One region of the Paenibacillus sp. 4624 genome, then DNA from elsewhere that is predicted to be linked to it. Evidence: riboswitches for the same ligand, from Rfam matches in the RefSeq annotation. Region 1 holds a riboswitch; each other region holds the start of a gene.
The links. Region 1 has a riboswitch for thiamine pyrophosphate ahead of ABIE27_RS28240 (hypothetical protein). Riboswitches for the same ligand answer to the same signal wherever they lie in the genome.
Positions count from the first base shown of each region.

Region 2: it holds a riboswitch for thiamine pyrophosphate, as region 1 does, so the genes downstream of both, ABIE27_RS09065 (thiamine phosphate synthase) here and ABIE27_RS28240 (hypothetical protein) in region 1, are expected to answer to the same signal.
Region 3: it holds a riboswitch for thiamine pyrophosphate, as region 1 does, so the genes downstream of both, ABIE27_RS25375 (ABC transporter substrate-binding protein) here and ABIE27_RS28240 (hypothetical protein) in region 1, are expected to answer to the same signal.
Region 4: it holds a riboswitch for thiamine pyrophosphate, as region 1 does, so the genes downstream of both, thiM (hydroxyethylthiazole kinase) here and ABIE27_RS28240 (hypothetical protein) in region 1, are expected to answer to the same signal.

Region 1 is NZ_JBNDJR010000018.1:63,669-65,872, reverse strand. Features, by position in the region: gene ABIE27_RS28245 (IclR family transcriptional regulator) at 48-791, shown strand; TPP riboswitch at 953-1,066, shown strand; gene ABIE27_RS28240 (hypothetical protein) at 1,063-1,389, shown strand; gene thiC (phosphomethylpyrimidine synthase ThiC) at 1,455-2,204, shown strand, end outside.
Region 2 is NZ_JBNDJR010000003.1:313,977-316,180, reverse strand. Features, by position in the region: gene thiO (glycine oxidase ThiO) at 1-547, opposite strand, end outside; gene ABIE27_RS09065 (thiamine phosphate synthase) at 605-1,258, opposite strand; TPP riboswitch at 1,517-1,626, opposite strand; gene ABIE27_RS09060 (ABC-F family ATP-binding cassette domain-containing protein) at 1,666-2,204, opposite strand, start outside.
Region 3 is NZ_JBNDJR010000013.1:29,557-31,760, reverse strand. Features, by position in the region: gene ABIE27_RS25375 (ABC transporter substrate-binding protein) at 1-737, opposite strand, end outside; TPP riboswitch at 953-1,065, opposite strand; gene ABIE27_RS25370 (hypothetical protein) at 1,186-1,701, shown strand; gene ABIE27_RS25365 (hypothetical protein) at 1,756-1,935, opposite strand.
Region 4 is NZ_JBNDJR010000006.1:4,677-6,880, forward strand. Features, by position in the region: gene thiD (bifunctional hydroxymethylpyrimidine kinase/phosphomethylpyrimidine kinase) at 1-326, opposite strand, end outside; gene thiM (hydroxyethylthiazole kinase) at 326-1,135, opposite strand; TPP riboswitch at 1,322-1,424, opposite strand; gene ABIE27_RS14925 (radical SAM/SPASM domain-containing protein) at 1,655-2,204, shown strand, end outside.

The sequences.
Region 1 (2,204 bases):
TATGTAACCAAGTTTCATGTGATGAAACATGAGGAGGGCATCATGCCATGGAAGACCGCAAGTTAACCGTCCGGGCTGTAGAACGGGCGCTGGATATATTATTATGTTTTACCACGCGCAGTGATCTTGGACTCACCGAAATTGCCAGCCAGATCGGTTTGCACAAAAGTACGGTGCATCGATTGATGGCTACACTGGAGGATCGGGGGTTCGTGATACGTGATGCAGCAACCGAAAAGTATCGGCTGGGTATTCGGATCTGGGAGCTGTCAGCGCATATGTCACGTAGTGATGATCCTGCAATTTTGCTTTTACCTGCAATGGAGAGACTGCGCGATCGTTTGGGCGAGACGGTAAGTCTTTATCTTCGTGACGGCGGTGAGCGGATTCGGATTCAGGCCGTGCAGAGTGATCAGGCGATTCGGCGGGTCGCGCCTGTAGGTGTCAGACTGCCGCTTTCCGTAGGCGCTTCCAGCAAAGTGTTAATGGCATTTGCCGCAGATGAGGATCGGGAGGAACTGATGAATGGGCCGGAATGGCCTGTATTCATCGATCCGGCCGTGTATCTGGCACAGATGGAAGACATTCGTGTGAGCGGATATGCAACGAGTTATGAGGAGCGCGAGCCGGGAGCTGCCGCTGTGTCCGTGCCAATTATGGATCGCAGAGGCAACATTGCAGCAGCACTTTCCGTGTCTGGACCTGTTAGCAGGCTCTCGCAAGAGACACTACATGAGTACGCACCTGTGTTGAAAGAAGCAGCGGTGCAAATGGGATTGATGTTGCCATAGGGGCGGGCTCTTGCTTGAAGTTTTGCTCAAAAGGAATTTTCTCTCTGGAATATTAAGGTTGTATTTATGTCCAGATTACGCTACTCTGTAATGGACGACCCGGCGGGGTCGGTTGAATGTTATTTTTCAAGTTGAACAGCGGCTTGATCGCCGCAATACGTTTACGTTACTGGGGGAGTCCGAATTGTCCGGACTGAGACGGGATCGCATGAGATTCCGGACCCTTTGCACCTGATCTGGATCATACCAGCGTAGGGAAGTAATCGGCCACATGACCACAAACACCACAGTCGTTAACCCGGGATCAATGCTGTATGGCAGAAGATGCCCTTGTTGCGTGTATGGTGATGGACATCAGTCGGTTCCTTCGGAACCGGCTTTTTTATTTACAGCGGCAAGCAGAGATTCATGTGTTGTGTTTCACCATGGCAGTGACAGCATAACAATTGCGGCATACATGCCTGGATTTCTAGGTGATGTGATCGCGGTTCTCTCGTTGACTGTACATAAAAGTTGTCTCTTGGATCATTTTGGCTGCTTGTGCAGGGTCATTCCTGCTGTGCTTCTGTGCTCTGCATTTATCCAGACAGGTGTGTAAGTCAAAGCTGTCATAATGTTGGACGACATGGGCTAAAGAAGATCACAGAGGAGGAAACAGGAGACATGAATACAAGCAACCAAACGGGACAAGAGATAGGAATTGAGGAAATAGTTCGCGATGGTCATCCGGTGGAAAAGAAAACCGGAGCGGCTGGAGGGGTTCAACCCTTCCCGGGCAGCCGCAAAGTCTACATTCAGGGCTCACGACCGGACATTGCTGTACCGGAGCGTGAAATTGCCCTTCATGATACCCATACTCCCCAAGGGGTGGAGCATAATGAGCCGCTGCGTGTCTACGATACGAGCGGCCCGATGACCGATCCCGAATTCCAGATGGATATTCGTAAAGGATTACCTGCGCTCCGAAATCACTGGATCATGGAGCGCGGTGACGTAGAAGAATATAAGGGGCGAGCGGTTAAACCGGAGGATAACGGATTGAAGCCTGGAGGGCGAAGAGCCGGGGCAGAGGAGTATCCGGGATTCCGCGGGCAACCGTTACGTGCCCAGGCTGGGCGGTGTGTCACGCAGATGCATTATGCGCGGCAGGGTGTGATTACGCCAGAGATGGAGTACGCCGCTATTCGTGAAGGCGTAGAGCCTGAATTCGTGCGGCAGGAACTGGCGAGTGGCCGGGCGATTCTTCCATCCAACATCAATCACCCGGAGAGTGAGCCGATGCTGATTGGTCGTCATTTTCACGTGAAGATCAACGCTAATATCGGCAATTCCGCCGTATCTTCCTCCATTGAGGAAGAGGTGGAGAAGATGACCTGGGCTGTGCGCTGGGGATCGGATACAGTGATGGATCTC
Region 2 (2,204 bases), on a different contig from region 1:
ACGTATCCCGATTCAACCATAGCGCTTCTCGTTGCACCGTGCTTCGATCCCACCAAAGTTGTTGCACTCCCGAAGTAGTATTTCGTCTATCCTTGTACTTACTTAGATCACTGTATGATCGAAAGGGTGTGATAAATCCGCTACGCCTTAAGCCAATATCCATACCAGTTATAGCGGATATTTGCTCTTTGTGCTTATGCAACAATTCCCTGCTTTCATGCGCGGCTTTTGCCATGAATGGATGTGCAAAATCTTCGCTTTCTGCTGCCAGCATGCCGGCAGCTGCACATGAAGCTCCGCTGGCAATCTCCGACTGCTCAACAAGAAGTACCTCCTGACCTCTGGATGCCAGTTCAAAAGCAATCGCACAGCCTATGACTCCACCGCCCACAATGATGGTTTCTGCATGACAGATTTCTGGGGTCTTCGTTGAATTTTCAGATGGGGTCAGCAGCTTAAACTTAGCATGATTATATGATGAACCTATGACTTTCTCAGGTTGACTCAGTCCGCTCTGTACCATTTTGTCATCTCCTTGTTTGAACAACGTTCACATCTTCTCGGCTTGGCATTATTTCCAGCTCTTGATCGGAAAGAAATCACATCACGCTTCCACAGCCTGTTTAAGGAGCGCAGCAGCATAACCAGGGTTTGCATGTTTCAACACACTTGAGATCACAGCAGCACCCCCGGCTCCCGCAGACCTGACAGCCCGAATGTTACACGGCTGAATCCCGCCGATTGCAATAACAGGAACCTTTACACTGGAGCATACTTCCGCCAATGCATCTAACCCTCTCGCTGCTACATCAGGTTTGCTTGCACTTGCATACACATGCCCAAAAAAAAGGTAATCTGCACCATACTCTTCGGCAATTTTCGCTTCGTGCAACGAATGCACCGATATCCCCAATCGAAGCCGCAGATCATGCTTGTTTTCCGGCTTTACTGTTAGTTTTGCTCTTTCCAGCATGTCTTGGCTCCAATGTATCCCTTGAAAAATATCACCAGGTGCAGCCCGTTTCGCGCCATTAATTACAATGCGGGAAGATGGAATACCAGACTCTGCCATCAACTTTGCCCAGTTGTATCGTTCATACAGTGAAAGATGCTTTTCCCGGATATGAATGTAATGCACGTAAGGCCAGATTTGCTTGGCTGCCTTCAACATAACTTCTTTTTCCCCTCTATTCGTGGATATTACATGTAGTTCAAATAAGGGGCAATCTTGTTCACGCTCTTGATCTTGCTCTGACATCCTGGCATTCAACCTTGTTCTCGCTCCTTTCAGCTACAAGCTTGGAGAAGTTGTAATGACAAATTTGTAATCAAAAAAGCCACTCCCGTAGGGGAGTGGCTGCGTATAAAAAGGTTCAGTTCAATAACAAACGTGTGACAAACCTGGTAAACAGTTCAATTAGTCAAACCGATAACTGTTTATTCGATATTCAAACGCTTGTCATTACGATGTAATAAGATCCCATTTTTACGTTAGGAATCAATTTACTACCGTTTTCGCTGAAACGCGCCACTTCCCTACGCTGGTATGATCCAGATCAGGTGCAAAGGGTCCAGAATCGCATTCTTCCATCTCAGCCGCATCGTGCGGCCCCCCTAGTGTTCATATGAAGTTGTAGCCTATATTACCACAATCGGATTTTTTTGTCATCGTGCTTTTTCGGACCACTCTTCTACATTCCATGTTTTGGTGACCCAGCCTTCATAAAAATCAGGTTCGTGCGATACAAGTAAAACGGTTCCCTTATATTCTTTCAACGCACGCTGCAGTTCAGCTTTTGCTGTGACATCCAGATGGTTCGTCGGCTCATCAAACAAAACCCAGTTGCTTTCACGCATCAACAGTTTGCACAATCGGACTTTGGCTTGCTCCCCACCGCTAAGCATGTTAAGTGGACGCGTAATATGCTCATTTTTGAGCCCACAACGCGCAAGATGTCCTCGCACCTCGTTCTGTGTCAAATGTGAAAACTCGTTCCACACATCATCGATCGGTGTAATATTTCCAGCTCGTACTTCCTGTTCAAAGTAAGCTGTCTCCAAATAATCTCCGAGAAACGTTTTTCCGCTTATTGGCGCTATTTTGCCCAGGATCGTTTTGAGCAGTGTAGATTTACCTACACCGTTGCATCCCACAATCGCGATCTTTTCGCCACGTTCAATCGTCATGGTCATCTTGGGGAGTA
Region 3 (2,204 bases), on a different contig from region 1:
ATCGTCTGTTCATTGGTCACAAGTACAGGGGTGTAATAGTCCAGCGCTTTGGCATAATCTTTTACATATAACATGTCAATCGGTTCTCCGCGTAATTCCGCCTCAATTCCCGTCCAGGCATAGAAAATCCAGGCAAAGTCGATGTCCCGTTTCACAGCTGTGAAGAAGTCGGCATCGCCCATGTTAATCTTTTTGACTTTGGATACGTCAGCACCTTCGCCCTCCATAATGGATTGCATCACCGCTTCTTCTACCGGGGAACCCCAGCCGCCATAAGTTTTACCTTCAAAGTCTTTAGGTGATTTGATCTTGCGATCTACTGGAGCGGCAAAACCAGAAGTATTATGCTGAATAACTGCGGCAATCGACACAAGTGGAACGTCCTGCGTACGTGCCTGAGTGACACTTTCCTGATAACTGACGCCAAACGGTACCTCACCCGAGGCAACCATCGTATCTGCACCACCGGCTCCTGGCTGTACAATCTCCACATTTAAACCTGCTGCTTTATAAAAACCTTGGTCCACCGCTGCATACAGACCGGTATGATTCGTATTTGGAGTCCAGTCGAGCACAACCTTCACATCTTTCAGTGCAGTGCTGCTCTCCTCATTGGTTTGCGCCGAACCAGTCGCACCTTGCTGCTCTGCTGGAGCGGCTTCTTTGCCACCACATGCAGCCACGGTAACTAGTAGCACACACATGAGCAACATTCCCATCGTTTTACGCCAATTCATCGTGATTCTCTCCTTCGTTATGTCCGGCCGGATGGCACGGGGTACTCCTTGGCTTCATATCCAATCCTTTTGCATAAATCGACAGATTTATACTCGCGGGTTATCCGAATAACGTCATTTTTCTGTTTCTGCTTGTCAAAAGAAAACAAAAAAAGCGCCCCGTAATCCGGGACGCGTGCAGGCGTGAGAGAGTGGCATTCAGCTTATAGCTGTGCCGTTCCAATATACTCCGATTCCTACGCTGGCATGATCCAGATCAGGTCTAAGGGTTAGTATCTTGATGGGATACACTCTCAGCCGGCCAATTCCGACTCCCCTGGGAAACTATGAAGTTACGGGCATTACTAGATGTAATTATAGGCCAGGGACAGGATTGTGTCTACATGAGTTGGACTAAAAAAGTTTTCACAAAATGTTCACTTATGTGAGGGGAGCCCGATTGTCTATAATGATCCAAGTTACAGAAAGGATGAGTATATTGCCAGTTAGCAAGAAAGAACAAGTTGTTTTTGGACTTATGATGTGTACAGGAATGGTCGTAGTAATGATGACCTTCAATCTATGGCATACAGGCATGCTAGGTCAGATGTCCGTCATGCAGCTATTTCTCCAATTTGTGCTTTGTTTTGTTATTGCCTTTTTTGTGGAATCGTTTATCGTGGGGCCGATAGCGAGAAAAATTACATTTTCCTTCTCATTTGCGAGGTCGAGTAAAATCAAAGGTGTAGTTACGATGTCCTTTTTCATGGTGATCGGCATGGTTTTGCTTATGTCTTTATATGGCATCATTACTGCCTATACTGCAGGTCAGCTAGAAGGAGATTCCGTAATCAACGCTTATCTTCATACGATTGTACGTAACTTCGGTCTGGCATTGCCGTATCAGTTGATTGTATTAGGGCCGCTAGTGCGTTATGTATTTGGCAAGTTGTTCAAGGGACCAGCAGCCGTTGTGTCGGTTTAAATCATCGTATCGCAGTCCATTATGACAAAAGTATTTCCTGGGCAATCCTATGATTTAAGAAGTTCTACCGTAAGCGATCCAAAATAAAATACCAATAATCACAGCAGCAATAATGATCGTGGTGAAAACTCCACTCAACCATGTGCCTCGCTGAGCTTGGCGGGCAAGTTCATCTGCTCTTTGTTTGGCGGCTTCGCCTTGGGGTGTATTCAGTTGGTTGGGTTCCATATTCATGAAGCAACCCCTCCCTTCAATATACTGATTTTACCATAGTGCGTTCTGTTTACTGAGACACTGTAAATCTTGATAAATGATTACTCGACTAATTGTTTAATCGAGGCTAAAGCCATCACGATGCTAATCGCAAGAAGGAGAACACCTCTAAATTTAATACTGACGATGTCCGATTGAAGTAAATCGCCTTTATTACGATTGAATGGCCAAGAATTCGGTATGAGCAGGGCCCTGGTTCCAAAGACGAACCCGAATATGCTAATGAGCAG
Region 4 (2,204 bases), on a different contig from region 1:
ACCATCACGGGATCAATCACCAGATTAGACCAGCTGTGCTGCTGACATTTTGCCGCAACAAGACGAATAATCTCGGCACTATATAACATACCTGTCTTGACGGCACGCGGCTGAAAGTCGGCTCCCGTTGAATCAAGTTGCTGGACAATGCCATCGTAATCAATCGGAAAGACGCCTTGAACCCCTGTTGTGTTCTGCGCGGCGATTGCAGTAATAACCGTCATCCCGTATACACCAAGTTCTTGAAAGGTTTTGAGGTCTGCCTGAATTCCTGCACCGCCCCCGTTATCGGACCCGGCAATCGTTAACGCTTGAGCAATATTCATCACATACCTCCACGAGTCTGACGAATTTGTGCATGCTCGGAGAACAGCGAAGGTGTCATCTGCGCCAGTTGATTTAACAATTCAATCTGGAAGCTGCCCGGCCCCTGATGAGCCGTTCGTGCTGCAGCCTGTTCAGCGGTTACACCGTAGGTTGTAACAGCCTCGACCACACTGTTCAGCATATCGTTTCCCGGCTTGGCGATTGCAACAAAAGCACCAATCACCGAGCTTAGCAGACAGCCTGCACCGGTAACTTGGGTAAGTAATGCATGTCCGTTGCTTGTTAGGAAAGTATGATATCCGTCTGTAATAATATCGTACTGGCCTGTAATGACGACAATACAGTCAAGCTGCTGCGCTGCCCGCTCGGCAATGCCAATCCGGTCCCCCTCGCCAACCCCGGCATCCACACCTTTGATATTCCATGGTACACCAATGACATGGGCGACTTCGGCGACATTACCTCTTAATACCGTAAGACGAAGCTCACGAACCAGCATTTGTACCGTATCCGTACGATATGCTGTGGCTCCTGCACCAACAGGATCAAGGACAACAGGCACATGATGTGCATTAGCCGATTGTCCGGCTAAACGTATCGCTTGAACGACCTTTTCATCCAATGTGCCGATGTTCAGAACCACCGCTCCGGCCATGCGAGCGACGTCAGCGACTTCTTCATGGGCATAGGCCATAAACGGAGAGGCTCCAAGGGCAAGCAGACCATTTGCCGTAAAAGGAGCAACCACAAGGTTGGTAATATTATGAACCAAAGGATTGAGTGAACGTACACGTTCAAGATAAGACATCGTCATTTCCTCCTTGTTTCGAATTTTATTTTGATTGGCTAGTTTCTCGGTCATCAAGCAACCAGCACATAAGTAACCACATCGCCAAAATACAAAAAAAGCCCCGCCCATTTCCGGAGAAATGAGCAGAGCTATACGTTTTAACTGAAGTTGATCCCCATCAAGGATAGAGATCCCCCACTGCCACTAAAAGCCGCTCCACTTCCCTCCGCTGGTATAACCCAGATCAGGTTCAAAGGGTCCGAATCGTCGTATTCGTCTCAGCCGCAAGGCTCCCCCAGTGCAAATGTACAAGATATGCAGTTATGTACTCAGCATATATCCATCTTGACTTAATGTAAATAGGGCGGGGACTTAAGTCTTGAAATGGGGATAAAAAAATACACTGGACTTTGTTACTGATCCGCTGTTCTGATTTACCTTAGCTCGTTAAACCGATATAATGAGGATTGGCTCATATGGCCGTACTACGAATGAGGGCAGGACCGATGTTCCTCCCGGCAGAATGGGGACCCTGAGTTGAAAACGTTCAAGAAAGTATATATTGAAATTACGAGCATCTGTAATCTGGCATGCAGCTTTTGTCCACAAACGAAGCGAGCCAAAGGATTCATCGACCCTGAAGTCTTTAATAATATATTGGATCAGATCAAACCACACACAAAACATATTTACCTGCACGTCAAAGGGGAACCGTTGCTTCATCCCAAAATTGACCTGCTGCTGGATATGGCTCATGCCAAGGGATTTAAAGTAAACATTACGACCAACGGTACGCTACTGCCGAAGACACAGCATAAATTATTGGGTAAACCTGCACTGAGACAGATGAATTTCTCGTTGCACAGCTTTGACGGTCATGAAGGTTCTACCGATCGTGACGGATACTTGCATAACATCTTGTCTTTTGTTCGTGAAGCCGTGAAACATAACGTCATTGTCTCGTTCCGACTATGGAATCTGACGCAGGATAACTTCACCAATGCTCAGATGAATCGAAATCGGGAGACGCTTGAGGTGCTGGAGCAGGAATTCAATCTGGATTTTCGCATTGAAGAAAAGGTTGTTC